Linked DNA regions of Pontimicrobium sp. SW4. The main gene of each other region encodes a partner of the protein of the gene in region 2 in a complex. Links are inferred from orthologs where the notes say so. Each region holds a gene or a part of one and is shown on either strand. Other genes may lie near its edges.

Evidence for each region.
Region 1: the proteins of uvrB (region 2) and ABGB03_RS08765 are in contact, whole or in part, in a crystal structure (PDB 7EGT), measured with the Thermus thermophilus proteins. The link is inferred for Pontimicrobium sp. SW4 from one-to-one orthologs. Residues at the interface, in WP_096411307.1 of Thermus thermophilus: Glu23, Leu25, Arg26, Asp27, Gly28, Glu29, Arg30, Phe31, Arg55, Glu326, Asp327, Phe328, Glu379, Ser382, Gln383, His398, Gly400, Arg401; in WP_096412145.1 of Thermus thermophilus: His654, Arg656, Phe657, Gln666, Asp668, Glu669, Lys680, Arg681, Leu682, Ser683, Lys685, Tyr686, Ala687.

The regions. Positions count from the first base shown.
Region 1 is NZ_CP157199.1:1,862,524-1,878,888, forward strand. The notes cover bases 8,330-11,332. They hold ABGB03_RS08765 (UvrD-helicase domain-containing protein), read right to left. Parts: upstream 10,997-11,332; coding sequence 8,663-10,996; downstream 8,330-8,662. Other genes in these bases: ABGB03_RS08760 (serine hydrolase), read right to left, coding at 8,330-8,595; ABGB03_RS08770 (DsrE family protein), read left to right, coding at 11,137-11,332. In the rest of the region: ABGB03_RS08705 (LytTR family DNA-binding domain-containing protein), read left to right, coding at 1-42; ABGB03_RS08710 (DoxX family protein), read left to right, coding at 50-427; ABGB03_RS08715 (metallophosphoesterase), read left to right, coding at 511-1,272; holA (DNA polymerase III subunit delta), read right to left, coding at 1,281-2,285; ABGB03_RS08725 (type I restriction enzyme HsdR N-terminal domain-containing protein), read left to right, coding at 2,403-2,849; ABGB03_RS08730 (glycosyltransferase family 2 protein), read left to right, coding at 2,846-3,835; ABGB03_RS08735 (OmpA family protein), read left to right, coding at 3,932-4,789; ABGB03_RS08740 (hypothetical protein), read right to left, coding at 5,099-5,371; ABGB03_RS08745 (hypothetical protein), read left to right, coding at 5,531-5,878; ABGB03_RS08750 (L-threonylcarbamoyladenylate synthase), read right to left, coding at 5,887-6,507; ABGB03_RS08755 (alpha/beta hydrolase), read left to right, coding at 6,557-7,426; more of ABGB03_RS08760, read right to left, coding at 7,501-8,329; more of ABGB03_RS08770, read left to right, coding at 11,333-11,679; ABGB03_RS08775 (FMN-binding glutamate synthase family protein), read left to right, coding at 11,686-13,230; ABGB03_RS08780 (hypothetical protein), read left to right, coding at 13,302-13,823; ABGB03_RS08785 (patatin-like phospholipase family protein), read right to left, coding at 13,829-14,734; ABGB03_RS08790 (DUF559 domain-containing protein), read left to right, coding at 14,814-16,365. UniProt on the Escherichia coli protein: A helicase with DNA-dependent ATPase activity. Unwinds DNA duplexes with 3'-5' polarity. Translocates on single-stranded DNA with 3'-5' polarity. Initiates unwinding more efficiently from a nicked substrate than double-stranded DNA.
Region 2 is NZ_CP157199.1:725,202-741,543, forward strand. Bases 7,558-10,537 are described here. They hold uvrB (excinuclease ABC subunit UvrB), read right to left. Parts: upstream 10,060-10,537; coding sequence 8,056-10,059; downstream 7,558-8,055. Other genes in these bases: ABGB03_RS03435 (TerB family tellurite resistance protein), read left to right, coding at 7,635-8,036; ABGB03_RS03445 (choice-of-anchor L domain-containing protein), read right to left, coding at 10,083-10,537. Outside these bases: ABGB03_RS03410 (peptidylprolyl isomerase), read right to left, coding at 1-149; ABGB03_RS03415 (carboxypeptidase-like regulatory domain-containing protein), read left to right, coding at 320-4,090; lysA (diaminopimelate decarboxylase), read right to left, coding at 4,136-5,368; sucC (ADP-forming succinate--CoA ligase subunit beta), read left to right, coding at 5,577-6,767; ABGB03_RS03430 (hypothetical protein), read left to right, coding at 6,981-7,325; more of ABGB03_RS03445, read right to left, coding at 10,538-14,912; ABGB03_RS03450 (T9SS type B sorting domain-containing protein), read right to left, coding at 15,099-16,342. UniProt on the Escherichia coli protein: The UvrABC repair system catalyzes the recognition and processing of DNA lesions. A damage recognition complex composed of 2 UvrA and 2 UvrB subunits scans DNA for abnormalities.

The DNA.
Region 1 (16,365 bases), 1.1 Mb from region 2 along the record:
GGTCAAACTTATAAATCGGACTTTTTAAAGTCATTAAACTAACTAAACCATGTTAAAAAAGAATTTTACCGACTTAGCCTTAGCTATTTTACGTATTGGAGCATCTGCTTTAATGCTTACCCATGGAATCCCAAAAGTTAAAAATTTATTTGCAGATACTATTGAGTTTCCAGATCCATTAGGTGTAGGAGCTCCTACTTCGCTTACATTAGCCATTATTGGGGAAGTCATTGCACCAATTTTTATAATAATTGGTTTAAGAACCAAACTTGCAACACTATTTCCAATTGGGGTAATGCTAGTAGCGTTCTTTTTTGTGCATCTAAATGACCCAATAGAAAGGCAAGAAAAAGCATTACTTTACTTAGTAGTATTTATTACAATATTTTTTGCAGGTCCTGGAAAGTATTCGTTTGACAGGAAATAAACACTGAAAATATTTCCATTTAATTTAGTAAATGGCTAACATAACAAGAAGAAAATTTATTAAGAGAGGCATTTTAGCCTCAATTGGATTGTTTTTTTTTAGATTCGCTTTGGTTTGAAAAATATGTTGTTGACTGGAATTATTTCGATATTTCAAAATCGAATGAAAACAAAATAAAGATCATTCAAATTTCTGATCTACATTTTAACCAACTGAGATATTTTCACAAATCGATAGCAAAAAAAATAAATTTAATAAAACCTGACTTAGTATTTATTACCGGCGATTCTGTTGATAAAACAGAAAATATAGCACCATTTAATGATTTTCTTAAATTGATAGACAAATCCATCAAAAAATATGCTATCACTGGTAATTGGGAATATTGGGGAAATGTAAATCTAATCGAGCTTGAAAAAGTTTATTCAAGCAATAATTGTGAATTACTAATAAATGAAAATAGAACTATCTCAATTAGAAATCGCGAAATATCAATAATTGGAATTGACGATTTAGTTGGTGGAAATTCTGATTTTGAGAAAGCAGTCAAAAACTTAAAACAAAGCAACACAAATATTGTCTTATCCCATTGTCCTGAGTATAGAGATATAATTGCTAAACAAAAAGGAAGTTTAAATATTGACTTAGTCCTTTCTGGTCATACACACGGAGGACAAATTACTTTTTTAGGAGTTGTCCCATTCAAACCACAAGGAAGTGGAGAATACTTAAAAGGCTGGTATAAAGAATCTGAACCGAAAATGTATATATCAAAAGGTATTGGAACAAGTATTCTACCTATCAGATTTGGAGCAAGAGCAGAAATGGTCGAAATGGAAATATAAAACCGAAATCAACTCATAATCCTAACCATCAACTCTTTTAGTAAATCACCTTGTGGTACCGCATTAGCACCAACACCCTTACTTTTAACATCAAATTCACGCAAGGTGGCTATTACTTTACTAACCTGCTTCATTGGATAGTTACGAGCTGCATTGGTATACTCATTAACAAAATAAGGATTTACGCGAAGCTTAGACGCGATATTTCTAGGCGATTTATCATTCAAACCGTGTAAATGCAGTAACTGAGCGAAAAAACTAAATAACAATGATACAGTCACTACCATTGGATTATCCTTTGGGTTATCGGCAAAATAGTTGATGATTTTGTGCACCTTAACAACGTCCCTCTCACCTACTGCCTTACGTAACTCAAAATTATTATAGTCTTTAGAAATGCCTATATTCTCCTCAATAAGCTCTGGCGAAATTTGAGTGTCTTTTGGTATTACAAGCTGCAGCTTTTCCAACTCATTATTTATCTTACTTAAATCGGTTCCTAAAAATTCCACCAACATCTGTGCAGCTTTTGGGGAAATGCTATAACCTTTAGATGACAATACACGACGTATCCAATCGGCTACCTGGTTTTCGTATAATTTCTTGCTTTCATAAACAACACCAACTTTGTTAATAGCCTTATATAAAGCCTTGCGTTTGTCAATTTTTTTATACTTATAATTTACCACTAAAACTGTTGTTGGTTGTGGGTTTTCGGCATAAGAAGCTAGTTTCTCAATACTACGTGATAGGTCTTGCGCCTCTTTTACAATCACTACTTGACGCTCAGCCATCATTGGATACCGTTTGGCGTTTCCTACAATATCATCAATCGTTACATCACGACCATACAACACCATTTGGTTAAATCCTTTCTCCTCTTCAGCAAGTACATTATCTTCAATAAAATCAGAAATCTTATCAATATAATAAGCCTCCTCTCCCATTAGGAAATAAATAGGCCTTAAATTGCCATTTTTAATATCGTTTACTAGCTGTTTAACTTCGTCCAAAGCAATTAATATGATGAATTTAGTCAGTTCGAGTTGCGTCCCAGAATCTCGAGAATTTCTCGATAAAATTTTCTTTGAAAATCACTCGAAGTGACATTATAATTATAAATTTGTGTTGTGCAAAAATTAGATTTTCCCACATATACCTTCCGATTCAAAAATAGCGAAAATAAACCTTATATTTTTGATGAGATCCGCAAAAAATTTGTGGTTTTACAGCCTGAAGAATGGGTTCGACAACATTGTGTGCAGTTTCTTATTAATGAAAAGAAGTATCCAAAGTCTTTAATTAATGTCGAGAAAGAGTTAAAAATAAATAATCTTAAAAAACGATACGACATCGTTATTTTTAATAGCGATGGTTCTATACACTTAATTGTAGAATGTAAAGCACCTAAAATTACCATTAATCAAAGTGCTTTCGACCAAATTGCACGATACAATTTGGCACTAAATGCCACATATTTAATGGTTACAAACGGATTAAATCATTATTATTGTAGTATCGATTTTGATGAAGAACGCTATCAATTTTTAAAGGATATTCCTGAATACCAACTGTGAAAATAGCAATAGTCATATTAAACTGGAACGGAAAGGCATTGTTAGAACAATTTTTGCCTTCGGTAATATCATTTTCCTCTGAAGCAGATATTTATGTAGCAGATAATGCTTCTAGTGATGATTCGGCTTCGTTTCTTAAAACTCATTTTCCTCAAATAAAAATAATTCAAAATAGCACTAATGGTGGCTATGCTAAAGGTTATAATGATGCGTTAAGACATGTTAAGGCAGATGTGTTCTGTTTGTTGAACAGTGATGTTGAAGTAACTAAAAACTGGTTGTTACCAATTCAAAAAACGTTTATTAATGAGCCAAATACTGCCATTATCCAACCAAAAATTCTAGACCAAAAAAACAAAGATTATTTTGAATATGCAGGAGCAGCTGGTGGATTTGTAGATAAATTTGGTTATCCGTATTGTCGTGGACGAATTTTTAACACTATAGAGAAAGATCAAGGTCAATATAATGATACTATAAATATCTTTTGGGCTTCAGGTGCTTGCTTATTTGTAAGAAGTAACGTTTACAAAACATTAGGAGGCTTTGATGAAACCTTTTTTGCTCACATGGAAGAAATTGATTTCTGTTGGCAAACTAAAAACTTAGGATATAACATCAAATATGTTGGTAACTCAATTATCTACCATGTTGGAGGAGCTACACTTAGCAACACAAGTCCTAAAAAAACTTACTTAAATTTTAGAAATAGTTTATTTACGCTTGTAAAAAATGCCTCAGGCAGTGTTTTTTACTTAGTTCTTATTAGGCTTATTTTAGATGGTATAGCTGGTGTTAAATTTTTATTCGAATTAAAACCCAAACACACCCTCGCAATTTTTAAAGCACACTTTTCATTTTATAATCATTTAAGCATCCTAAAAACCCAAAGGAAATCTCAAAAAAAAATGCAGAAATACTATACTCAAAAGAGTATCGTTTGGTCATATTTTATTAGTAAAAAGCGATATTTTAAAAGTTTATAACTTCGTTAGCAAAAGTTTTGTTAATACCACATTTATTTGTTCTTTTTTACATAATTTTGTGATATTCGTCGAATATAAATTAATTAACAACACATCATGAAGAAAATTTTATTGTTAAGTCTTACTGCTATGCTTGTTTTAAGCTCATGCGTATCTAAAAAAGAATATGCTGCATTGGAGGCAAAACAACAAGAAACGCAAGACCTATTAAACACTGCAACCGTTAAATTAAATGCATGTCTATCTGATGCTGCTGCTGCTAATGCACGAGCAGATGCTTTAAAAGATCAGCTTGCGGACATGAGAAAAAATAACGAAAGCCTAATACAAAGTAATAAAGACTTAACGATGCTTACTGCAAAAGGAGCAGATAATGTTGAAAGAACTTTAGAAAGCATTAAAGAGAAAGATCTTAAAATTACTCGTTTACAGGATGCGTTAAACAAAAAAGATAGTGTTACGCTAGCTTTAGTAACAAGTTTAAAACGTGAAGTTGGAATAAACGATCCAGATATTGAAATAAATGTTGAAAAAGGAGTGGTATTTATTTCTATTTCAGATAAGTTATTATTTAAAAGTGGAAGCTATGTAGTAACCTCAAACGCAAAAGACGTTTTAGCTAAAGTTGCTAAAGTAGTTAATGGTAAGCCAGATTTTGAATGTATGGTTGAAGGACATACTGATAGTCAATCTTACAAAAGTAATGGTATACTATTAGACAACTGGGATTTAAGTGTTAAGCGTTCTACATCTATTATTAGAGTATTAGAAGATTTAGGTGTTAACTCTACTCGATTAATAGCAGCTGGTAGAAGTTACCATGTGCCTTTAGTTGATAATGATACTGCTGAAAATAGAGCAAAAAATAGACGTACTCGTATTGTTGTAATGCCAAAAATTGATCAGTTTTACGACATGATAGAAAAAGAAATGAAAACTCTTTCTGGAAGCTAATCATTTCTATATATATATAAATATAAAAGCTCAACTTAATAGTTGAGCTTTTTTTATTTGCAAAAAATGCCTGTTAACTCATACTAGTCCTTAGGTAATGTATGAGCAACAGGCTAAAAAATCATGAATAGATTTAAAACAGAGATTAATAGCAAGTTGTAAGATGCATCTATATCTCTATTTGTAACAACAAGAATTAACTATCACGATTTAATAAATATTACTTATTAGTAACTCATATAAATATTTAGCATCAGCGTAAATAATAATAGCATAATAAAAAGTATAAATATTATATAATTAAAAAGCTTATTCTTCTTCATATTTTATAAATAAAATCTGGTCTTTTTCCTTTTCATAAGCTTCAAAAGCTAGCTTACGTTTTTTATACACTTTAAAAATTATTAGTTCTATCTCTTTATGATTAATTTTTCCAGTAAATACCATCCTAACCATACTCTCACTATAAAAGGTTCCTCTTGAGGATACAATATTGTTGTTTTTTAATTCTTCAAGAACCTCGGGAATCCAATCCTTTTTTAAATGCTCTTGCAGCTTTTCCTTTTGAGATTTGGTAATCATAGATGCATTATTTACTTATTGATATTTTTATGATATATTTGTGATATATTAATGATGAATAGTTGAAAATAAAATTACTAAAATATTAGATAATATACTAACATTTTAGTAATTATTTTCTTATTTATTAGTACAGTTAAGTCTGAACCTGCTTAAAACATGGAGTTACCAGAAATTAATAAGCGAATAAAAAAATTAGTAGAGAAGTATGCTGATGATAATTCGTCTAAATTTTGTAGGATGGTCGATATAAAGCCTTCTTATAAATTAACTCGACTATTTTCCATAGAAAATCGTAATGGCAAATATCCAGAGCCTAGTTTAGATATTATTAGGCAAATAGTTAGCAAACTAGATATAGATATTAATTATTTAGTTTTTGGAGAATCAAAATTCACTGAAAATGTTGTAAACGAGGAGCGTAAGAAGTACTTAACTAGTGATGATAAGTTAAATATTATAATAAATCAAAATGTTGAAATTCTAGATAAACTCAACAATAAATAAGTTTTAAATTAAAGGATATCTAAGCTTCCTTTACCTTCTCTAATTACTTCTGGTTCACCAAATGAAAAATCAATTATTGTAGATGGTTCATTATCTCCATAACCACCATCAATAACCAAATCCACTAGGTTATCCCATTTTTCAAAAATCAATTCAGGATCGGTAGTATACTCCAAAATTTCATCTTCATCATAAATAGATGTAGAAATAATTGGATTACCTAATTGCTTAACAATTTCCAATGCTATGTTATTATTTGGAATTCTAATACCTACCGTTTTCTTCTTTTTAAATGCATTTGGTAAACTTTTTGCTCCAGGTAGTACAAATGTGTAAGGTCCAGGTAGCGCACGCTTTAAGACTTTAAAAGTAGTTGTATCTATTTGCTTTACATAATCACTTAAGTTACTTAAATCATGACACACAAACGAAAAGTTAGCCTTTTCTAATTTAACTCCTTTAATTCTAGCAACACGCTCCAATGCTTTATTGTTAGTAATATCGCAGCCCAAACCATACACGGTATCCGTAGGGTAAATGATTAATCCTCCTTTTTTTAAAACAGCAACCACTTTTGCTATTTCTTTTGGATTAGGATTATCTTCATAAATTTTTACAAAATCTGCCATATTCATTATCTTGCTAAAAGTGTTATACAAATAAACTAATTATTTAAATATGAATACTCCAAAATCTACATTGTTGAGTGTTATTTGCACATTTATACTATTTGCATGCTCATTAAACGATGATAATACTATTCCAAATACCAACACTTTAGATCCTACAAGATACTATCAAGAACTCGATGTCGCTTATGGAAATGATGCCAAACAAACATTTGATATATACTTACCTGCAGATAGAGAGAATAGTACAAAAGTAATGATTCTTGTGCATGGTGGTGGATGGTCTGGTGGTGACAAAAGTGACATGAATTTATTTAAAAATTATGTAAGACAGGAACATCCAAATTTAGCAGTGGTAAATATGAATTATAGGTTAGCAGATGATGACAACAATCCATATCCAATGCAAATAAACGATATAACATCTGTGATTAATCATTTAAAAGAAAACAAAGATAATTATACAATAGATGATGATTTTGGATTTATTGGTGTAAGTGCTGGTGGACATTTATCATTATTATGGAGTTATGCATTTGATACTGATAATGATGTAAAAATGGTTTGTAGCGTTGTTGGCCCAACAAATTTTACAGATCCTGCATATTTAAACAATGCCAATGCAACATTACAAGAATTAATTGATTTATTTGGAATTGATCCAACTACCGAATTTTTAGAAGAAGTAAGTCCGTTGCATCAAGTAACAGCTTCCGCACCTCCAACCATATTATTTTATGGTGGACAAGACCCTCTTGTACCTATTACTCAAGGAACTGCTTTAAGAGATGAGCTAACTACACTTGGCGTAACTCACGAATTTACTTTATATCCAGATGCTGGACATGGTTGGGTTGGCACTGATTTATTAGACACAGTGCTAAAGTTAAAGGCTTTTACGCAAACGCATTTGGAATAAAATAATGCGTTGACTTAAAGGCAAACAAACATAAATAAGTTTAAAAAAACATGTATTTTCTGACTTTGCTTTAATTAGTCTAAATCCATAAACGTTGGCAAAATCACATTATTAATTATAGCAAAAGGTAATTTCTCCTCTTGCGAATTGTATGCTTCTCCATTAAATATTGCAACAATGCTTTCTGATGGAAAAATCATAATATACTGTCCTCCATTTCCTGTAGCAACTATAGAAGTTATAGTTTTTTCGTTTACTCTAAAGGGAATATTCCACCATAAAAACCCATAATCAATGTCAGTGATTTTTGTTTTTGGGGTTGTGGATTCTTCAATCCAACATTCAGAAACTACCTGCTGTTTATTCCATATGCCTTTGTTTAGCATTAGTTGACCTATTTTAGCCATATCTCGTGTGGTCATATACAATCGTTTTCCTGATGGAATAACATTTTTATTGCTTGTATGATCCCAACCAACATTGTCAATACCTAATGAGTTGAATAAATAGTGTTCAGCAAATTTATCGATTGTTATTCCTGATGCTTGAGTAATTATTTCGGCAATTAGTACAGCTCCCATTGAACAATAATTGGAAACCAACCCTGGTTCATTTACCATTGGTAAATCTAATGTATATTGAATCCAATCCTTTTTCCTATAAACTTTATCTTCTTGCCCTTCAGATTTTTGATCCCAATCGTTGCAATCTAGTCCAGATGACATAGTTAAAAGATGTCTAATCGTGATTTTTTCTTTTCTTTTATCCAAGTTTTTGCTAAATATAGGGTTTTTAAGGTATTTTGTAATTGGGTCGTCAACACTGCCTATAAAACCTTTATCTATGGCAATTCCAATTAAAACAGAACGTATACTTTTTGTGGTAGAACGAAGATCGTGCTGTTTATCAACAGCATGTTCATTAAAATATTCCTCAAGAATGATTTGCCCATTTTTTACCACTAAAATACTTTTGAGCTTATGCTTAGCTTCTTTAAGTTGATTGAACAATTGATATATTTTTGTCGAATCAAAGTGTTCTGAACGCAGATTTACTGTTTTCCATCCATCGTTAAGATCCTTAGGCTGAGTATAAGAATAGCTTTGTTGTCCATGACTCACTATTACCATAAAGAATATAAAAACTAAGGATGTAATTGTGATCTTCATTTTTAGTAAGCAATAATGGTATTCAAAGTGTTTTGTTACAAATTCAAAAATAATGGCGATTGCGTTTCTATCCAATAATATCTAATTTAGCAAAGCGAAGTAGTAATTTTTTTATCCCTCCATTTTGGAAGTTTATTTCTGCTTTCATATCCGAACCTACACCTTCTATTTTAAGGACTTCACCTTTTCCAAATCGTAAATGTTTTACTATATTCCCTACTACTAATTTGCTGTCAAACAAATTAGTGTTTTCATTAGAGCTCGTTATTTTTTTAAAGTTCTTAGGTGTATTTATTTTAATCCCCTCAGGTTTTGGTTTTATATTACTTTTTCTTTTAGGCTCATACTTTTTTGGTGGCTTAAACCTAATTTTATTAGGCTCAACATCTCCAAATATATCTGCTGACAACATTGGGTTGATGCGTCGTTCTTCAATAGGAATAATAATATCTAAAAATTCATCTTCAATTTCTTCAATAAATCTACTAGGCTCTGAGTCAATTAATTTTCCCCAACGGTAACGTGACAATGCATAGGTTAAATAGGCTTGTTTTTCGGCTCTAGTTAAAGCCACATAAAACAAACGTCGCTCCTCTTCTAATTCGCTACGTGTATTCATGCTCATAGCACTTGGAAACAAATCTTCCTCTAAACCAACAATAAACACATGATTAAATTCCAATCCCTTTGCCAAATGAATAGTCATTAAAGCTACGTGATTTGGATCTCCTTTGTCACCATCTAAATCTGTTGCTAATGCCACATCTTCCAAAAATTCTGCTAAAGAATCTCCAGCATCAGCTAGCTCCATTTGCCCTTCAACAAAATCTTTGATACCATTTAAAAGCTCTTGTACATTTTCCAATCGCGTAATGCCCTCGGGAGTACCGTCTTTGTTAAATTCTCGTATTAATCCGCTTGTTTTAGTTACGTGTTCAGCTAAATCAAAAGCATTTGCCGTTTGATTCATTACTTGAAAACTTTCAATAAGCGTCACAAAATCTTTTAGTTTATTTTTTGTTCCGCTATTAATACTAATATCTATCGTATCAAGATTCTTTAAAACTTCAAAAATGGTTTTCTTATAATTATTTGCAGCAACAACTAGTCTATCAATAGTAGTTTGCCCAATACCACGTGCTGGGAAATTAATAACACGTTTTAGTGCTTCTTCATCTGCAGGATTTAAAACCAAACGCAAATATGCAGTAACGTCTTTAATTTCTTTACGCTGGTAAAATGATAAGCCTCCATAAATACGATAAGGGATGTCTCGTTTTCGCAAAGCATCTTCAATAGCACGTGATTGTGCATTTGTTCGATAAAGCACTGCAAAATCGTTATTATGCAATTGGTTATTCATTTTTTCTTCCCAAATGGTACTTGCTACATAACGGCCTTCATCTCCATCGGTTAACGAACGATGTACTTTAACTTTATTACCTTCTTCATTAGAAGTCCAAACTACCTTATCTAACTTGGTTTTATTATGTTCAATCACTGAGTTTGCTGCGCCTACAATGTTTTTGGTCGAGCGATAGTTTTGCTCTAGGCGGTAGAGTTTCACATCATCATAATCCTTTTGAAAATTCAAAATATTATTAATATTAGCGCCACGAAACGCATAAATACTTTGGGCGTCATCACCAACCACACATATATTTTGAAAACGATCTGCCAAAGCACGAACTATTAAATATTGCGAGTGGTTTGTATCTTGGTACTCATCGACAAGAATATAACGGAACTTATCTTGATACTGTGCTAAAACATTAGGAAAGCGGGTTAGCAACTCGTTAGTTCTTAGCAACAAATCATCAAAATCCATGGCGCCAGCTTTAAAACAACGGTCAACATATTCTGCATAAATCTCTCCCATTTTTGGACGTCTTGTCGCAGCATCAGCTTCCATGAGCTCTGGGTTTTTAAAATATGCTTTAACCGTTATTAAGCTGTTTTTATAAGAAGATATCCTGCTATAAACCTGCTTGGTTTTATAGATATCTTTCTCTAAGCCCATTTCTTTAATTATTGAGCCCAACAATTTTTGAGAATCTTGTGTATCGTATATAGTGAAATTACTAGGAAACCCTAAATGATGCCCTTCAAAACGTAAAATTTTAGCAAAAACAGAGTGAAACGTTCCCATCCATAGGTTTTTAGCTTCACCATCACCAACTATCTCAGCGATTCTGCCTTTCATTTCTTTAGCTGCCTTATTGGTAAAAGTCAACGCCAAAATATTAAACGCATCAACACCTTGACTCATTAGATAAGCAATCCGGTAAGTAAGTACTCTTGTTTTTCCAGAACCAGCTCCAGCAATCACAATCATAGGACCATCCTTTTGTAAAGTTGGTGCTAATTGCGCTTCATTTAATTGACTTAAATACGTCTCCAAATTTGTTTTTTTTAAAGCGTGAATTTAGCCAATGTTACTTTGATTTCTTAATGATTTTACCAATAATTATAAACAATTACATTTGTGCCAACTAGGTTTCTTAAAAATTTAAATATCTTTAACGCTCTTAACTAATTAATATGAAAAAATTCCTATTTACTCTTTACCTATTTACCTTAACTTGCTTTTCTTTATTATCTCAAAACGAACGTTTAGAAGGAAAAATTATTAAAAATTTTGGTGAGACTTTTACTATAGAAACTCTTGATATTAAGACAGACATTTCTAAAGAGTTTAAAGTGATTTTTGATGTATCTCAATCATCGACAGATAGAAGTATTATAAATAAAAATATTGTTACGGCAGCTCGTTTTTTAAATATGCATGCTAATGAAGGTATGAAAAAAGAACAGCTAAAAGTTGCTATGACAATTCATGGTGGTGCATGGCAAGATGTATTAAATAATAAAGCCTATAAAGAGAAGTATGGCGTTGACAACCCGAATTTGGAATTAATAAATGAGCTTACTAAAGCTGGAGCAGATATTATTATTTGTGGGCAAACTGCTTCTTTTAGAGGCATCACAAAAGATAATGCTAATCCAAATGTAAAGTTTGCTTTATCAGCTATGACGGCCTTAATACAGTATCAAAACAATGGTTATACGTTTATAAAATTTTAAATTATTATGGAGTTTTTGTCGCAAATATCTTGGTGGATGTGGATACTTATACTATTAATATTAGTAGCAATACGCGATATTTTCTTTCAAAAGAAACATACCATTAGTCACAACTACCCTATCATTGGTCATTTACGCTATTTGTTTGAGAAAATCGGCCCTGAAATTCGTCAATATTTTGTAGCAAATAATAGAGAAGAGCTTCCTTTTAATCGTATAGAACGTAGTTGGATTTACGCATCTGCAAAGAAAGAAAATAACTATGAAGGTTTTGGAACCGACCGTGATATTTATGCGCATCAGCATATTTTTATTAATAATGCAATGATGCCTTATAGATTATCTGATAATCACCCAAATTCAATTAATCCAAGTTTTTTGCCTTGTGCAAAAATTATGGGCTATTACAATAAACGTAAAAAACCCTATCGTCCAGCTTCTATAATCAATGTTTCAGCCATGAGTTTTGGTTCGCTTTCTGCAAAAGCTGTAGAATCATTAAATAAAGGTATAAAAATTGCAGGTGCTTATCATAATACTGGAGAAGGAGGTTTATCCCCATATCATAGCAATGGTGGTGATGTAATTTTCCATTTCGGAACTGGTTATTTTGGTGTTCGAGATAGTAATGGTAATTTTTCGATGGAAAAGTTAAAACAATTAGTACATAATAACCCATTTATAAAAGCTATTGAAATAAAACTATCTCAAGGCGCAAAACCAGGAAAAGGTGGTGTGCTTCCTGGAGCAAAAATTACTCAAGAAATTGCCAATATACGTGGTGTTGAAGTTGGTAAAGATGTACTATCCCCTCCAAATCACTCAGCATTTTCTAATGTCAAGGAATTATTAGACTTTGTTGAAGATATAGCTAAAAACACTGGACTTCCAGTTGGTATAAAAGCTGCTATTGGTAAACTTAACGAATGGGAAGAACTTGCCGATATTATGCTAAAAACTGGCAAAGGCCCAGATTTTATCACTGTTGATGGCGGCGAAGGTGGTACTGGTGCTGCGCCTCCAAGTTTTGCAGACCATGTCTCACTTCCTTGGGTATATGGCTTTAGCGATTTGTACAAAGTATTCAAAAAGCGAGAACTCACCGAACGTATTGTATTTATTGGAAGCGGTAAATTAGGTTTTCCTGCAAAAGCCGCCATGGCTTTTGCCATGGGAGTTGACTGTATTAATGTTGCACGTGAAGCTATGATGAGTATTGGCTGTATTCAAGCACAAGTTTGTCATACTAATAAATGTCCAAGTGGTGTTGCTACACAAAATAAATGGTTGCAAAATGGCATTAACATTCCATTAAAGTCCTTACGACTTGCTCAATATTTTAAAACTTTTAGAAAGGAATTGGTAGAAATCACACATGCAGCTGGTTATGAACACCCTTGCCAATTTACAATGAAAGATATTGATGTAAATGTTGACGATCATAATTTATCAGAAGAATTAAACAAAACATATAACTACGAAAAAACATCTGTCCCCTATACAAATATGCAAGAATTAAAAGATTGCATATATTTGGGAGGAAAAAACTAGTATTAAGTACAGTTTACCAAAATTACAATAACTATAAATAAATTAACGCCTCAACAAATAAACAATAACACATGGAAGTTGAAAAAATTTTTGAAGTATTTCTATACGCAGTTCCAGCATTAATAACTGGAATGATTGCCTACTATTTTTTTAAGGAGCACACAAAAAACGAAGATGGTCGCAGACGTTTTTTACTCCATAAAGACATTCAAGTAAACACCTTACCTATTCGACTTCAAGCTTATGAGCGTATGGCACTATTCTTAGAAAGAATAGCACCTGCTAAATTACTAATAAGAGTGAGTCCAACAAGCTCAGATAAAAACACTTACGAATCATTACTTGTAGCAACTATTAAACAAGAATTTGAACATAATTTATCACAGCAAATCTACGTAACTGATGATTGTTGGAACATCATTGTAGCTGCAAAAAATGCCACCATACAACTTATTAGAAAAGCTGGTTTATTAGAAAAAACCGGAACTGCCGACAAACTTAGAGAGGTTATTCTAACCGAAATGATGGAAAAAAGAGCGCCAAGCGATGCAGCCTTAGCATTCATTAAAAAAGAAGTAGGAGAACTATGGTAATTAAATCACTTTAGCTCATTAGACAAAGGATCTTGATCTTTCTTTTTAGCATACTCATACCCTTGCTTCCACCAGTTCACCATTAGTCGTTTACTAAATATTAGTGAGTTTTCCGTCAAGCTAGTAGGCGTATAGTACAAATTTAAGTTTACATTCTTATTTTTTGCCGCCAACTTACCTATTGTGATATCGTTTTTCTCCACCTGATCAAGTAAGTGACCAAACAATCCAAGCATTAATGAAAATGGGTTTTTCCCAAGTACTTTCTTTTTTTCCATGCTCTCCGCCTCTAAAACAATAGCATCAACCTCTGTTGCGCCTCGTAAAATAGCCTCACGTATAGGAATTACACAACCCAAACCTCCATCTGCATATTCAAAACCATCTACAGTTGCCAACGACATAAATGGAATGTAATTACAAGAAATCCAAATCCAATCGCAAAACTCTTCATATGTACAATCATTAATAGACTTATACTCCACTCTATTTTTGGACAGGTTTGATACTGTTACTACTACATCTTCCTTGGTAGCTATAATCGTTTCAAACTCATCCTTAGTAAAATTTCGCCTTATATTTTTCTTTAAATGCTTGCTCTCTCCAAACGTACGCTTCTTACGAATGAATTGCCATAAGGAATTAACAAAATCGATTGATACATATTCTCTATCTCCTTTCTTTCTCTGTATAAAAGGACTTACACTAAAAATATCTCGCTGAGTCACATTGGTAAATAAATCGTAAACTTTATCTATTTTATTTAATGATAAATGCGGAATAAGCAAACTACCTGTTGAAGTCCCTAAAAACATATCATATTCTTTACCAAGGTCTTGCATTAAATATTGAGCAACTCCTCCTGCAAAGGCGCCCTTACTTCCTCCTCCTGATATAACTAATGCTTTCATAATTATTTGTATCCTACAAAGTTAAGACCAAATTACTAATTGACCTTGCTATTACTAACAAAAGAATTATTTTAGTTGAATGAATACAAACATCCAAACACCAATAGATTATTTAAAAGGCGTTGGTCCTAATCGTGCAGATTTACTGCGTAAGGAGCTTGGTATTCATACATATCAAGATTTAGTTAACCTATTTCCAAACAGATATATTGATAGAACACAGTATTACAAAATCAATCAGCTACAACAAAACTCAGCCGAAGTTCAAATAATAGGTCAAATTACAAGTCTTAAAGAAATAGCACAAAAACGCGGAAAACGCCTCGTAGGAAACTTTACAGACGATACAGGCAGCATGGAATTGGTTTGGTTTAGAGGTCACAAATGGATTCGAGAGAGCATTAAACTAAACACGACATATGTGGTTTTTGGGAAGATTAACTGGTTTAATGGAAAATTCAGCATGCCTCATCCTGAAATGGAACTTTTAGAAGATCATGAAAAAAACTTAAGCTCAGCAATGCAAGCTGTATACCCTTCTACTGAAAAATTATCCAATAAGGGAATTACCAATCGCGTAATTATAAAAATAATGCAGCAATTGTTTTTGGAGACCAAAGGAAAATTCACAGAAACATTATCAGAAAACTTAATTAAAGAACAAAAATTATTATCAAAATCGAAAGCGCTTTTTAATGTGCACTTTCCAGAATCTCAAAAGCTATTAGCACATGCACAATTTCGATTAAAATTTGAAGAATTGTTTTACATTCAATTACAATTAATTTTAAAAAACCTCATCCATAAATCAAAAATAAAAGGGTTTCCATTTACAAAAGTCGGTGACTATTTTAACACTTTTTTTAAAGAGCATTTACCCTTCAAATTAACCAACGCTCAAAAGCGAGTTATTAAAGAAATTCGGCAAGATTTAGGAAGCAACGCACAAATGAACCGGTTACTACAAGGTGATGTGGGTTCTGGAAAAACAATAGTAGCACTAATGTCAATGTTCATAGCTATTGACAACGGTTTTCAAGCATGTTTAATGGCTCCTACTGAAATTTTGTCAGTACAACACTATAACAGTTTAAATTCATATTGTAAAAATCTGAATATCAGAATAAAACTATTAACTGGTTCAACTAAAACTTTAGAAAGAAAAAAAATCCATGAATCTTTAAAAAATGGCGATTTAAACATCTTAATTGGCACTCATGCGCTCCTTGAAGATAAGGTGGAATTCAAGAATTTAGGCCTCGCAATTATTGATGAACAACATCGTTTTGGAGTAGCACAAAGAAGTAAACTTTGGAAGAAAGGCCCTCCTCTTTCCTCCCAGAGGGAGGACGCAAAAACTGTACTCGATAGATATAAAACTGCACGACCATCAACTTATAAACTGATGAAAGATTTACAACAGGAAAACAAAAAAAACAGTACTGAAGCTGAAGGTATTTTATGGGAGTGTTTGAGGGCAAAAAAAATCGATTATAAATTTAGACGACAACATATTATTGATGAGTTTATTGTTGATTTTGTTAATATCGAAAAAAAATTAGTGGTTGAAATAGATGGTGGTTACCATAACGCTCAACAACAAAAACAGATAGATGAAATAAGGACACTCA
Region 2 (16,342 bases):
ATTGGAGCTTTTTCAGGATAGAGTTCTACTATTATATCACCTAAAGATGTTTCTATTTTACATTGAATGTTATTTTGTGAGTTGGCATAGAATGAAACCAAAAAAAGTATAAATACTATTTTAAAGAGTTTTGGTTGGCTATTTTTCATGTTTTTGATTTCTATAAAGATAAAAAAAGCTTGAGATTTTTTATGAAATTCTTATACAAAGTAAAGTCGCTTAAATTGAAACACAAATTGTTAGCATTTTTCCTTATTTTTAAGAGTTAACAATTAGTGTAATTATGAGTAGTAGTTTTTTTAGTTTGATTAAAAAAAATTTGCAAACGTTTTTTTATTTAAAAGCCAGCGTTTTCTTTCTTGCATTTTTTTTCTTTGGAAATAGTGTTGGAGCAAACAATTTGTTTCAAGAGAGTAAAAATGATTTAAGTTCTGTGCCAATTAAAACTGTTAATAAATATGATTTAATTGCTCAGATTAGAGAGCAAATTATAGGTAGTGTTACTGATGCAAAAACCAACAAAGCCATAGCATATTGTAATATTGGAGTGGAAGGTTTCCAAATAGGAACTTCAAGTAACGAACTGGGAGAATTTGTTTTAGAGGTAGATTCGTTACCTGTTACCATCGTTTTTTCTCATTTAAACTATGAAGAGAAAGTAGTGGAAGTCACAAACACAAGTAATCTAACCATTCAATTAACACCTTTGGTAAATAGCTTGAATGAAGTTGTTCTTTCAGCAAATAGAAAAAGTAATTACCCTTATGAATTAGCTTTAGAAGCATTTTCGAAGACGAGAAAATTAACAGATAAAAGCAATTATGGTCAAGCGTTTTATAGACAAAAATCAAAAAACGGTGACGAATACACAGAGTTTTCAGAGATTATTTATGATACAGAATATACTGTTGATGGTATAAACGATTGGGAAATTTTAGAAGGTAGATATGCCTTAAAACGAGAAAAAATTAATAATAGCAATTTTACGCTTCTCTCTCGTATTCTAAAGGCGATACAGCCAGATACTGATGATATCATTTTTCCATTAAGTTATGAAGTTAAAGAGTATTATGATGTAAAAATTGTGGATATGTTATCCTCCGGAGATGAAGATATAGCCGTGTTGGAATTTAAGCCCTTGCCAGAAGTGAAAACACCAGCTTTTGAAGGGGAAGCTTACATAAATACCAAGACATATGAAGTATTAAAAATTAGTGGTACTGTAATGAATGATCGGTTAGATTTTATAAAATTCAGAGAAAAAAGAACTTATACAAAAAACTACACATTATCTTACGAAATGGCTTTTAAAAAGAGCTCAAAAGATGATTTGTTAATTGATTATATAAAAGTAGATCACTCTTTTGATTATTATAAGGGGGATAGCCTTGTAACTCATGTTTCGTCAACTTCAAATTTGACGTATTTTGAACACTATGATACTGATAGCCCAAGACGGTTTAGAAAAAGTTTCAAGGATTCAAAAAGTGATTGGGAAACACTAAATAAAATAGGTTATAATGAGAAGTTTTGGAAAGATAACCCAATAGTAAAGCGAACTCCAGTTGAAGATGAGGTTATTGCCTCTTTTGAAAAAGATAATGCGTTTGAATCTATATTTCTTAATACTAAAGAGCAAATTGCATTTATGCAAAGTAATTTGGTAGGTGATGTATTTATTGAGAGTTTGGATTCTCAACTTAGAAATTATAATAATAATAATCCAGTAGAGAAGGTATTTCTTCATACAGATAAAGACGTCTATTTTCCAGGAGAAATGATTTGGTACAATGCTTATGCTGTATTAGGTGCGTATCATCATTTTTCAACTGGAAGTATGCAAATACAAGTAGATTTAATAGATGAACACAATGTCATTGTTGAATCAAAAAATCATAAGTTAATTGAAGGTCAAGGAGAAGGAAATATTATTATCCCTGTTGAGTTGCCTGAAGGAACTTACCAATTAAGAGCTTATACCAATTGGATGCGAAATTTTGATAATGCGTTCTTTTTTACAAAAACAATTCAACTTTTAAATGCCAAAAAAACTACTAGAAGACCATTAAATACTGATGATAAAATTGATTTGCAATTTTTCCCAGAAGGTGGCCAAGCAGTGAATGGGTTAAATGGAAAAATATCATTTAAGGCAATAGGCAGTGATGGGTATTCAAGGGAAGTTAAAGGCATTATAAAAAATTCTAAAGGAGAAACCGTTGTACCTATAAATACTTTATATCAAGGAATGGGATTTTTTACTTTAAATCCTCAGCCTAATGAAACCTATACGGCCATATTAGATAATGGTTCTATATATAAACTTCCAGAAGCACAAAATGAAGGATATTCAATGTTAATTGATAACCTAGATACCAATAATATTAAGGTAAAAGTTCAAGCAAGTAATACACTTAGATCAAAGCCATTCTACATTATTGGAACTATAAATAATGAGAAGTATTATCAAGGCAAATTTGTTTTTAATGCTCAGTCTTTACTTGATTTTGAAATTCCAAAAAACAAGCTTCCAAGTGGTGTGATGACCCTTACACTTTTTGATGAACAAATGCGACCATGGTCTGAGCGTCCAGTTTTTGTTAATAATAAGGAAGAACTAATAATAGAAACAAAACTAGAAAATTCTAGCTTTGAAAAAAGAGAGAAAATTGAATTAAAAGTAAATGTGAAAGATGTTTACGGTACACCATTATCTACAAATTTTTCAATTGCTATTACTGATGTAGACAAAGTATATAAAAACAAATTTGACACAAATATTTTAACATACTTTTTATTAGAATCTAATTTGAAAGGACATATTGAAAACCCAGGGTATTTTTTTAGTGATAGTAAGAGATCTACGAGAGCTAAGCTCGATTTAGTTATGTCAACTCATGGATGGCGCAAATTTAACTGGCACGAAATGGATAATATAACTTTTAGCTCACCTAAAGAGTTTCTATTCAAGAAGGGTTATTCAGTTTCAGGCAATGCTACCAATATGGAGGATGTTCCTTTGATGAATAGAGAGTTGAAAATGATTGCCAAATCTAAATCTAGTCAGTTAATGGATTTATATGTTACAAAAACAGATGAAGAAGGTAATTTTAAAATCCAAAATGTTACTAATGCTGGAGATGTTGAATTGACGTTTAACGCTTACCAATCTGACGGTGACCCTATACAAACTAAAGTTGTCTTAATAGATAATAATGATAATCATAATTTACCAAAACCAAACTTTAAGAGTAAATATAAAGATATGCAAGGTGATGTTTTAGATAACTACAACAAAAAAGCGTCTACTTTTTTTATGTATGAAGATGTTGAGAAACTAGATGAAGTATTAGTTACTGCTAAAAAAAAATCAGTTAGCGAGCTTACTAAATATTCAGAGTCATTATATGGGGTGAAACCAGATCATACAATAATAAATGAAGATAAAACGGCTGGTAATATACTATATCACTTAGGTAATATTCCGGGGGTTTCTGTCGATTTATCTTTCAACTGGGTTAATTTTAGAGGGAATCAATATGGACCATTGTGGATTGTAGATGGTATGAGGTTAGATGGTGAGATAGACCCTAGATTTGGTCGGCTAGAAAGAGACGAAGTAGAAGACTCTAAAACGAAAAGACTTTATTATGACAAACCCAAGACTAATAATGTGCCACTAATGGTTCAAAACCTTGATTTTTCAAATGTAGAAAGAATTGAAATTTTAAAACGTGGCTCTCAAACAGCTATTTATGGACCAGTTGGAAGATATGGTGTTATTATTGTGTATACAAAAACCGGAAGACCTAAGGTTGATAAAGTATTTTCGTCTAAACATACTATTCAAGGGTATTCTAAACTTAAAGAATTTTATTCGCCTAAATACAATGTAGAATTAGAATCGCATAAAAATCCAGATAATAGAACAACACTTTATTGGAATCCTTCAGTAAAAACAGATAAAAATGGTAATGTTACTATTATTTTCTATAATTCAGATAGTGCTAAAGCTATTGAAGTAGATATTCAAGTATTGTCACAATATGGAATTCCAGGAGTTTATTTAAATACGTTTAAAAAACAATAGTGTTAGATTTTAATCTAACGCTATTGAAACAAATTGGCAATTTGTTTATTTTTTGATTGTTGATTTTTTTTCACTCAAATCAACCGTAATTTGATTCGCTAATAAATCATCAAATGTTTCACGTTTTCTTATTAAATGTGCTTTATTATTGTACCATAAAACTTCAGCTGGTCTAAACCTAGAGTTATAATTACTAGCCATAGTAAAACAATAGGCACCAGCATTTTTAAAAGCTAAAATATCGCCTTCGTTAATTTCGTTTATACGTCTGTTATTTGCAAATGTATCTGTCTCACATATATAACCAACAACAGAGTAAAAACGTTCTCTACCTTGTGGATTAGAAATATTAGTTATTTCATGTTGAGAACCATATAGCATTGGTCTAATTAAATGATTAAATCCAGAATCTACTTGTGCAAAAACAGTAGAGGTTGTTTGTTTAACGACATTCACTTTTGCTAAAAAGAAACCTGCTTCACTTACTAAGAATTTTCCAGGCTCAAAAGCAAGTGTTAATTCTTTACCATAGCTTTTACAAAACTCATTAAAACGAGAGGTTAATTTTTTTCCAAACTCTTCAATATTTGTTTCTATGTCACCTTTTTTATAAGGGACTTTAAATCCAGAGCCAAAATCAATAAATTCAAGACTTTTAAAATTTTTCGCAGTTTCAAACAGTATTTCACTTGCATATAAAAACACATCAATATCTAAAATGTCACTTCCAGTATGCATATGAATACCATTAATATGCATTTTGGTATTTTCTACAATTCTTATAATATGCGGAATTTGATGAATAGAAATTCCAAATTTAGAGTCAATATGTCCAACAGAAATGTTTGTGTTTCCACCAGCCATCACATGCGGATTAATTCTAATGCACACTGGAATATCTGGATGTTTACTTCCAAATTGTTCTAGTATTGAGAGATTGTCAATATTAATTTGTACACCTAGTTTAGCAACTTCTTCAATTTCTTCTAATGAAACACCATTTGGTGTAAAAATGATGTTTTGCGCTTTGAAACCAGCAACCAACCCTAATTGTACTTCTTGTATAGATACAGTATCTAAACCAGAGCCTAAGTTTTTTAGAAATTTTAAAACCGAAATATTGGATAATGCTTTAGCAGCATAATTAATCTTCAAATTTTTAACATTACTAAACGCTGAGATTAATCGTTTATATTGCGATTCTATTTTATGTGCATCATACACGTAAATGGGACTTCCAAACTCCTTAGCTATGTTAAGTAGTTGCTCTTTTTTCATGGTATTGTGTTTATTTATGCTTCAAATATATTTTATTACTTTCTAATTATTACTAGAACAATTAAAAAATAGTAACAATTAAACTATTTGTTAATTATATAACAATTCTAAAAATGAGTTATTAATAAAGTTGCCATTACTAATTAAAATATTAGTCTAATTAATAGCTATTATTTACATTTGCGCATCTTAAATCATTAAGCAAGTTATGAATTTACACGAATATCAAGGAAAAGAATTATTAAGCAGTTTTGGAGTACGTATTCAACGTGGTATTGTTGCACAAAATGCTGATGAAGCAGTTTTAGCAGCTAAGAAATTAACCGAAGATACTGGAACTGGATGGCATGTTATAAAGGCACAAGTTCACGCAGGTGGTCGTGGAAAAGGTGGAGGTGTGAAATTAGCCAAAAATCTTGATGAAGTTAAAGCAATAGCTAGTCAAATTATAGGAATGGATTTGATAACACCGCAAACTTCTGCTGAAGGAAAGCGTGTTCATCAGGTTTTAGTAGCTGAAGATGTTTACTATCCTGGAGATTCTGAGCCAGAAGAGTATTATATGTCTGTACTTTTAAATAGAGGTACAGGGCGTAATATGATTATGTATTCTACTGAAGGAGGTATGGATATTGAAACGGTTGCTGAAGAAACACCACATTTAATTTTTACTGAAGAAATTGATCCTGCTACTGGTATTTTACCATTTCAAGCACGTAAAGTAGCTTTTAATTTAGGCTTATCTGGAGCAGCATTTAAAGACATGACAAAATTTGTGACGTCTTTATATAAAGCGTATGTAGAATCTGATTCTTCATTATTTGAAATCAATCCAGTTCTAAAAACAAGTGATGACAAAATTATGGCAGTTGATGCTAAAGTATCTTTAGATGATAATGCATTATTTAGACATAAAGACTTGGCTGAATTGCGTGACTTACGTGAAGAAAATCCAATTGAAGTTGAAGCTGGAGCTTTAGGCTTAAATTATGTTGATTTAGATGGAAATGTTGGTTGTATGGTAAATGGTGCAGGTTTAGCAATGGCAACAATGGATTTAATTAAACAAGCAGGTGGTGAGCCAGCTAATTTCTTAGATGTTGGTGGTACTGCTGACGCTGCTAGAGTAGAGGCTGCGTTTAGAATAATATTAAAAGACCCAGCAGTAAAAGCAATACTCATTAATATTTTTGGTGGAATTGTGCGTTGTGATCGTGTTGCTCAAGGTGTTATTGATGCTTATACAAACATGGGTAATATAGAGGTGCCAATTATTGTAAGGCTTCAAGGTACTAATGCTGATATTGCGAAAGAACTTATTGATAGTTCTGGTTTAGATGTGCAAAGTGCTGTTGAATTTCAAGAAGCTGCCGATAAAGTTCAAGCGGTTTTAGCTTAGTTAACATATACATATATATTTATTAAGAGTAGTGTAATACACTACTCTTTTTTGTTGCATAATTTTGTTTTGTATTAAAACGCAATATGTTAATTAAGTATTAATTATCGTTAAACATAAGTTAATTAGTAAATAACTCTGTAACAATTGTGTTTAAAGTATAGTCTATAAGACATCAATCAATTTTATTTAATCAATTTAAAACGAACAATTATGAAACAATTAAAAGCATTACTGTTAGCCGTAACGATAACGTTTAGCAGTGTACTTATGGCAAGTACTAGTCCAGAAAAACCTTCGGTTGAAACTTCAAAAATTACATTGAAAATTGAGAGATTTCTCAAAAATCCAAGTTTTGATGTAGATCATGAGATGACAGCAAACGTTACGCTTACAATAAATAAAAACAACGAACTAGTTGTTTTATCTGTAGATTCTAACGATGAGAAAATGAAAAATTACATTAAGAGTAGATTAAATTATAGAAAAGTATCTGGGTCTTATGAAACTTTAAAAGATAAATTTATTGTACCAGTTAGGTTAACTGCAGAAGAATAAGAAGCTTCATTGATTAGTCTTGAAAACTCCTAAGTGTTGCTTAGGAGTTTTTTTACGTTTAATACTGTTTAGAAAGATTAGTATTATGGTTAAAAAATGAAAAGCAAAACGAACAATAGATTAATTTAGTATATTAATTAATTTATTTTAATTTATTGTAAATCAATAAGATACAATTAAAATATATTCTAAGTCATAAAAAAGACGATGAAAAGACGTCTTTTTTTCGATGAGATACATTATATCTACGATTATAAAAGGGTAATTATACCTAATTTTATATAATCAATAATTAATTCTCACTCAGCCATGATAAATCGTGTTGAAAAGTTAAGTTTGCTCTCAGAAATGATTGCATTCGCAAGAATTGATAATAGCTTAAAAGAAATAGAATATAATTTTTTACTGGGAGTTGCTAAACAATTAGAGATTACCCAAGAAGATTTTGATTACCTATTAGATAACCCTGTCACACATATTCATTTAAAGTCTCATAGTGAACGCATTGTTCAGTTTCATAGATTGGTATTGTTAATGAATTTAGATGCTGAAGTTGCAGAGAAAGATCTCATAAGACTTCACAATTTTGGGTTAAGAATGGGATTAGGTCATGAAGCCATTAATAGGGTTTTAGATTTAATGGAAAGTTTTCCGCATAAAATTATTCCTCCAGATTTTTTAATAGACATTTTTAAAACACAGTATAATTAAACAATACTTTATAGAAAAACTATACTTTTAATTGATTCAGCTTGGTTTGATAAGCCTTAATTTCATCCCTCACTTTTGCAGCAAGCATAAAGTCTAATTCTTTTGCTGCCTGCTCCATAAGTTTGCGTTTTTCACGAATCTTTTTTTCTAGTTCAGGTTTTGTTAAGTATTCACTTTCGGGTTCTGCTGCTTTTTGGGCTTCCAGTTCATAGTAGTAAGAACTCACAGAGTTTTTAGTTAATACATTATTTAAGCTTTTGTTTAAAGCTTTTGGTGTGATATCATTTGCAGTATTGTAGGCAATTTGTTTTTCTCTACGATAATTTGTCTCGTCCATAGTTTTCTGCATACTTTTGGTGACTTTATCAGCATACATAATAGCTCTTCCATTAAGGTGTCTTGCAGCTCTACCAACTGTTTGAGTTAAGGATCTTGCCGAACGTAAGAATCCCTCTTTATCGGCATCTAAGATAGCAACTAAAGAAACTTCAGGTAAATCTAGTCCTTCACGTAATAAATTAACTCCAACAAGTACATCAAATAACCCTTTACGTAAATCTTGCATAATCTCAACACGTTCTAAAGTGTCTACATCACTATGTATATAACGTACTCGAATTTGTATTCTAGCTAAATATTTAGTTAATTCTTCGGCCATTCGTTTGGTAAGTGTTGTGACTAAAGTACGCTCATCTTTTTCAACACGTTGCTGTATCTCTTCTATTAAATCATCAATCTGATTTAAGCTTGGTCTCACTTCTATAATTGGATCTAATAAACCAGTTGGTCGTATGACCTGCTCAACATATATGCCATCTGTTTTTTGCAATTCATAATCCGCAGGCGTAGCACTCACGTAAATTACTTGATTTTGTAGCGCTTCAAATTCTTCAAACTTTAAAGGCCGATTATCCATAGCTGCTGGTAACCTAAAACCATATTCTACTAAGTTCTCTTTTCGGCTTCTGTCTCCTCCATACATAGCATGAACTTGTGAAATAGTTACGTGACTTTCATCAATAACCATTAAAAAATCATCAGGAAAATAATCCAATAAACAGAAAGGTCTTGAACCTGCTTGTCTACCATCTAAATAGCGTGAGTAATTTTCGATACCAGAACAATAACCCAACTCACGAATCATTTCTAGGTCAAATTCGGTTCGTTCTTTTAAACGTTTGGCTTCTAGATGCTTTCCAATCTCTTTAAAGTAGTCGTGTTGTTTTACTAAATCGTCTTGAATATCTTTTATCGCGTTTTGCAATACATCAGGTGAGGTTACAAACATATTTGCTGGATAGATAGTAAGTCTATCGTATTTTTCTATGATTTCGTTTGTTTGGATATTAAAAGCTTCAATATCTTCTATCTCATCTCCAAAAAAGTGAATTCGAAAAGCATCATCAGCATAACTCGGAAAAATATCTACAGTATCTCCTTTAATTCTAAAATTCCCATGGTTAAAATCTGCCTCAGTTCTAGAATATAAACTTTGAACTAATTGATGTAGTAATTTGGTTCGCGAAATAACCTGATCACGTTCTATCGTAATTACATTTTTTTGAAACTCTACAGGATTCCCAATACCATACAAACAAGATACAGATGCAACAACTAACACATCTCGTCTTCCTGAAAGCAATGAAGAGGTAGTACTTAAACGCATTTTTTCTATTTCTTCATTAATAGAAAGATCCTTTTCTATGTATACACCTGAGACAGGAATGTAGGCTTCAGGTTGATAATAATCGTAATACGACACAAAATATTCTACAGCATTATCTGGGAAGAATTGTTTGAATTCAGAATATAATTGAGCAGCTAAGGTTTTATTATGAGCTAGTACAAGCGTTGGGCGTTGAACTTTTTCTATTACATTAGCAACTGTAAACGTTTTACCAGAACCAGTTACACCAAGTAATGTTTGGTACTTTTCATTAGAATTAATACCGTTAGAAAGTTGTTCTATAGCCTGAGGCTGATCACCAGTTGGACTAAATTCTGATTCAATTTTAAAGTGCATTCAGCAAAATTACGCAATAAATATTATCGACGTAAAGCAAAATGTCCTTTTACTTGAAATTCGGCACCATTTTGTTTGACATTAGCCACAAACCAATAATCGCTTGCAGGCATATTTAAACCATTATAAGTGCCATCCCAACCTTCGGTTTCGGAGGTTAAAAACGTCATTTGCTTACCATACCTATCAAAAATGCTAATGGTAGTTCCTGATAGGTGTTCTATACCAGAAATATGCCATGTATCAAAATAGCCATCACCATTAGGCGTCATAAATTTTGGCGTATCAATTACTACTACTTCTCTTGAAATGGAAGCACAACCATTTAAATCGATAATTGTAACAGTATGGCTGCCAAGCGATACGTTTTCAAATACATTAGACTCTTGTGGTTCCCCACCGTCTAATACATACATATAATTTCCAATACCACTAATGGTTATGGTTATATTATTTGGATCACTAAAATCTACAGTTTCAGTCACTTCAATGGTTGCTTGTTCAGATTCTATAACGTCAAATATTGTAGATGTTGTACAGCCATTTGGTGTTGTTACGGTTACCCAATATTGACCAATTTGATGAATATCAATTTCTGAGGTAGTTTCTCCAGTTGACCATAAATACGTGTCTCCTGCTACAAGCTCTCCAGCCATAACTGTTAATGGGAAATTATCTAAACAAATGGTTTGCTGAGGAATATTGACTACAGGCTTTCTTTGAACATTTGTAAAAAATGAGGCTGTGTCAAAACAACCTGTTGTATTGTTTTCTAATCGAATAAATATTTCTTGACCATCAACTGCTTCATAGTTAAGATTTGAAATTGCGTATTCTCCATTTTGAGCATTATTACTAGTTTCATGATATGTTACAGTAAAATTTACTGGGTTTTGCACTCCTAAAACGGATGATGTTTGTTGTGATAAATCAAAAAATAGTGTAAAATCGTAATCATCATCACAAGACTCTAAATTAGGAGGAGTATTTGCTATTGGATTTTGATATACTACCAACTCGAAAGATGATATGGCAACACAGGTAGTAATAGTGTTTTCAGCTCTTACATAAAGTGTTTCATTTGAAGATGTATAATTATATGTGCTTCCAATATCATTTTGATTATTTTGAGCATCAGCTAGACTAAAATGATACGTTATTAGCGTATTACTTGTATTAGAAAATAGGATTTGTGTGGCTTCATTTAAATCATAAATATCTGTGTCATTATCGCAAATATCAATGGTAGGTATTGTGTTAATATTTGGAGGTAAGTTAACTTCCAGCTCTAAAGGAATAGAAACGTAACAACCAGATAGTGTGTTTTCAACTTTTACGAATACTGTTTGAGGATTTGCTATGTTGTTATAAGTTTCAGGATTAGAAATCGTGTTTGTATTCGATTCTAAGGTTTCTAATGATTCAAAATAAGTAATGATAATTCCATTATTTCTAAGGTCTAAAATTTCAAATTCAGCCACAGTAAGGTCAAATGTAGAAATACCATCATAATCTGTGTCACAATTGCTAAGAGCTGATGGTAGATTAACTGTTGGTACTTGAATTACGTTTAATCCAAATTCTGCAATAGCATGGCAATATGTACCATTTTCTATTCTTGCATAAATTTGTTGCGGATTAGAAACATTTGTATAATTATCACCAATGTCATTTTGCATATTTTCAGCATCAGTAAGTGATGTATAATAAGTAATGCTTAAAGTTTCAGGGCTCCCTTGAGATATTTCTAATGTTTTTTCATTTAGATCAAAGACTTCTAAGCCATCGTTAGTAATATCATCACACACAATAAAGTTTGTTGGAGGATTAAATAATGGTACCGAACCAACTTCAATTATAAATGACGATGTTCCATAGCAACTTTGGTCTGTAATATTTTCAACTCTTATATAAATAGTTTGTGGACTTGAAGTGTTAGTGTAGTTAGAGTTTTTGTCAATACTATTTGTTCTGTTAATGGCATCAAGCTCTGTTTCGAAATACAACACTTGTTTACCAGTTTGACCATTTAGGATTTCTGAGTCTTTAGTGTTGAAAAGAAAATCTGTTGTTTGATTGCCATCCGTTTCACAATTTTCAAAGGTTGAAATTATTGGAAACACAGGAAGTGTATTTACAGTTACAGGAATTTCGGCAATAGCGTAACATCCAGTGATAGTACTCTCAACTCTTGTATAAATAGTTTGATTTGTTGCACTAAATGCAGAAGATGCTATAATTGCATTAGTATTATTATGTAAATCGTTTAAAGTCGTGTGGAAACTTATTGCTAAATCTGTTGTACTTGATACTATACTAGGGATTAAGGCATCTAAATCGATAACTGAAAAAGCGTCTTGATCATCATCGCAAATAATTATTTTTATTGGACTGTTAACAGTTGGTGCAGGAATAACGTTAATATCAAAAGGTATGGTACTAAAGCATCCAGTTAAGTTATCGCTTACTCTTGCATAAAACGTTTGTGGAGTTGATGTATTTGTATAAAATTGCGGTAATACATTGGTATTATTATTGGCATCAGTTTGAGAGGTAAAGTATCTAACGGAAACACCAAAAAGTCCATTATTAACTAAGCTATCGAAAGAATTTAAATCAAGTAATATAAATCCATCATCATCAGTATCACAATAGTCAATGGTTGCTACAGGAGCTAAAGTTATTGGAGGGTTTACTACTAAATTTATTTGTGACTGATAATCGCAATTATCATTTTCAATTTTAATGAAAATGATTTGTGGGCTTGCATTAACTATATAAGGGACATTTTGATCAATAGGATTAATGTTATTGTCCATATCGTTTTCAGTCTCATAAAATGTAATGTTTGTATTTGCAAGATTATTTATAATAGTTGAAGCTATATCTAATAAATCGAACGATTCTATACCATCACCACTACTATCATCACAAGTTTCGAAATCCTGTATTGCAGTTCCTGTATTTAATAGATTTGTATGAATAATAATAGGCACAATTGTAAAGCAGCCAGTTGTATCATCTTCAATTCTAATATAAATATTTTGAGTATTAGCAGTTATATTCTCATAGTTTGAAGCGTCAGCTATTGGGTTGGTATTATTTGTAGCATCAGCATTTGATGTATGAAAAGTTACTGTTACACCTGTAAGGCCTTGTAATAAATCTGGAATTATTTGTGTTAGGTCGAAAAAAGCAAATCCGTCATTATCATTATCACAAGCGTTTAGAGGAGGTAAATTTGGATTTACAACAGGTCTGTCTAAGACAACAATATCAATGGTTGTTGTGTTAACGCATCCTGTATTTGTATTTATTACTCTCACAAAAAGTTGTTCGGATTGTAATGTATTTACATAAGGTGATGGAATAGCGTTAATGCCATTGTCTGCATCTACTTGAGATAAATGATAAGTCACCCTCAAATCTGGATTTCCTTGGGTAATTTCATTATCGGCTTGTGTTAAATCTATTTGTGTTGAACCATCAGCTACAGTATCATCACATAATACAATTGGTGTTGGATTAACGATATTTGGTAATGAATTTACTATTAAATTAAAATTGGTATATGCCATACAACCAGTATTTATATCTTCAATTCTTACAAAAATTGGTTGCGGATTTGTAGTGTTTTGTATAGGAGTTGTAATAGGGTTTAAATTATTTTGTGCATCTACATTGCTTAAATGGTAGGATATATTATAGGTTCCTGGCGTTACTGCATTAGTAATTTCATTATCTTTTATTGTAAGATCAAAAAATTCAATGCCATCTTCACTAGCATCATCACACAATTCGTAATCAGTTATAGGGTTGACTGTTTGTTCAGAATTTAAAACTATTTCTACAGTATCTTCAATAACACAGTTAGTTGAATTTAGTGGGATTGTAATTTCAACTGTATAATCTCCAGAACTATTTACATTAAGTGTTGTATTAGTTTCCGTTGGTAATAATATGCCATTTTTATACCACACATAAGTCGCTAAAGGATTTAGTATGTCTCCATTTATGGTATAACTTTGAGCGCATGTGTTAATGTCTGGACTTAAATCTACTGTTGGATTAAAACTATTTCCTTGAATGAATACTGCTGAATCGTAGTTTTCATCATTTTGATCTGCAATTACTAATTTAATCCTATAAAGTACATTTGGGTTTATGTTTGCTGTAGCTGTTAACACAGTAGTTCTACCATTATAGTTAGTGTCTCCCATGCTATAGCCATCAAAATATTGTTCATTTTCTGAAGGGCAAAAACCAACTATTTCATCATGCACAGTATTGGTATTTACAGGCGTATTTGTTCCTGGGATTAATGCAATATTTGTGTATGGATTGGCTGTACCAGCCTCTTTAATTAAAAAAGCAAATCCATCAGAATATTCACAAGGGAAGTTTCCAAAATACTCTTCGGATGCTAATATGTAATTGAATTGAATTAAATTAGAGATAGATACAAAGTCAAATTCTATAGATGTAGCGTTATGTGTATCTGTGATGCCTAGAGCATTTTCTAAATCAGGATCTGTTCCCCAAGTTAACTCACCTTCATTAAGAATATTAGTATTTACTGTATTTCCTGCCGAATTTGCATTTCCTGTGGATAGCATTATGCCATTTTCAAATGGGAAGTTTGTATTGGCACGTTCAAAATATCCAAAACTTGAAAACCCATTAACAGTTCCATTTACCGAAGATGAAATATTGGTTATTTCTACACAACCTTCAGCTAGATTATTCTCGATTAATGTTTGTACTGATTGAGAATTATCAATCGAAATTCTTTGCGAGTATACCGAAGTGCACAATAGTACACATAAGAGGGAAAATAAGTAGGTTATTCTCATTTCTAATGTTATATCATAGCTTAAAAAGATTTGGGCTTTTAAAGCTATTGATTACGATTTGGATTTATATGGTGAAAATATGTAAAAAATAGACGAAACACCAAAAATAATCGATGAAATGCATTTGGGTAGTTGAAAAATATTACAAAAATGAAGCTTCAAATACAAGCTGAAAGCTACTTATGGTTAGCGTTTTAAAGTAAAGTGACTTTTAAAAATGCGCCCATCTTGAAGTTTTACATGAAACCAATAATCACTAGTAGGTAAATCTTGGCCATTATAAGTACCGTCCCAACCTTTTCCTTGAGGGCTCAGTTCTTTTAATAATTTACCATAACGGTCAAAAATATAAATTATACTTTCGGCTTGGGATGGATCAGTAATTCCATAAATTTGCCAAGTGTCGTTGTAGCCATCATCATTAGGTGTAAAGAATTTTGGAAATCCAATAACAGAAACCATATCGTCAATAATTCCGCAATTATTTTTATCTCTAATGTAGACAGTATGAAATCCTGGAGCTACATTTTCAAAAAGGTTACTGTCTTGGTAAGGACCGTACATATTATCAATTGCAAATTCATAATCACCTTCACCAGAAACTAAAACTGTTATTGTATTATTTGATCTAGCATCTGCAATTTCAATATTTTCGATGGTTGCAATATTTGAAGGTAATACATTTATGGTTCTAACTTTATCGCAATTATTAGAATTTGTTACAGTAACGGTGTAAGTGCCAGGAGTATTTACTGAAATTTCCTGTGTTGTTTCACCTGTTGACCATAAATATGTGAAATCACTTGGTAAGTTATTAATTAAACCAGCATCTAAAGTTATGAGCTGCGGATAAAAATTTAAACAATAAATATCTTCGTATTGATCCTCAATATTTGGTAGTTCTAAAATCACTAATTCAATTTCAGAAATTCCAAAACAAGCATTATCGTTTTCAATTCTTGCATAAATGGTTTGATTATAAGGAGCTGTATTTGTAAAGTTGTCTCCTAATTCACTTCGTTCTAAAAGAGAATCTTCATAGGATATATAATATTTTACTGTTAGCGTAGTTGGTAAACCATTTAGAATCGCATTGTTAGCTTGGGTTAAATCGAAATTATAAAACCCATCTTCATTGCCATCATTGTCACATTGAGTAAGCTTAGCATTATTAGCATCTGTAGCTGTAACATCTAAATAGAGTTCAGCTATATCATTACAACCAGTAAGATTATTGAAAACTTTTGCATATATCGTTTGCGGATTTGTTGTGTTATTGAATGATGTACCATCTATTTCGTTAACCTCATTTTCAGCATCTAATAATGATAAATAGAATTTAGTTGACCTGTTAGCAAAGCCTCCAGTTAAATCATCATTTGCTTCTGTAAGATTAAACAGAGTAAATCCATCTGGGTTGCCATCTTCAT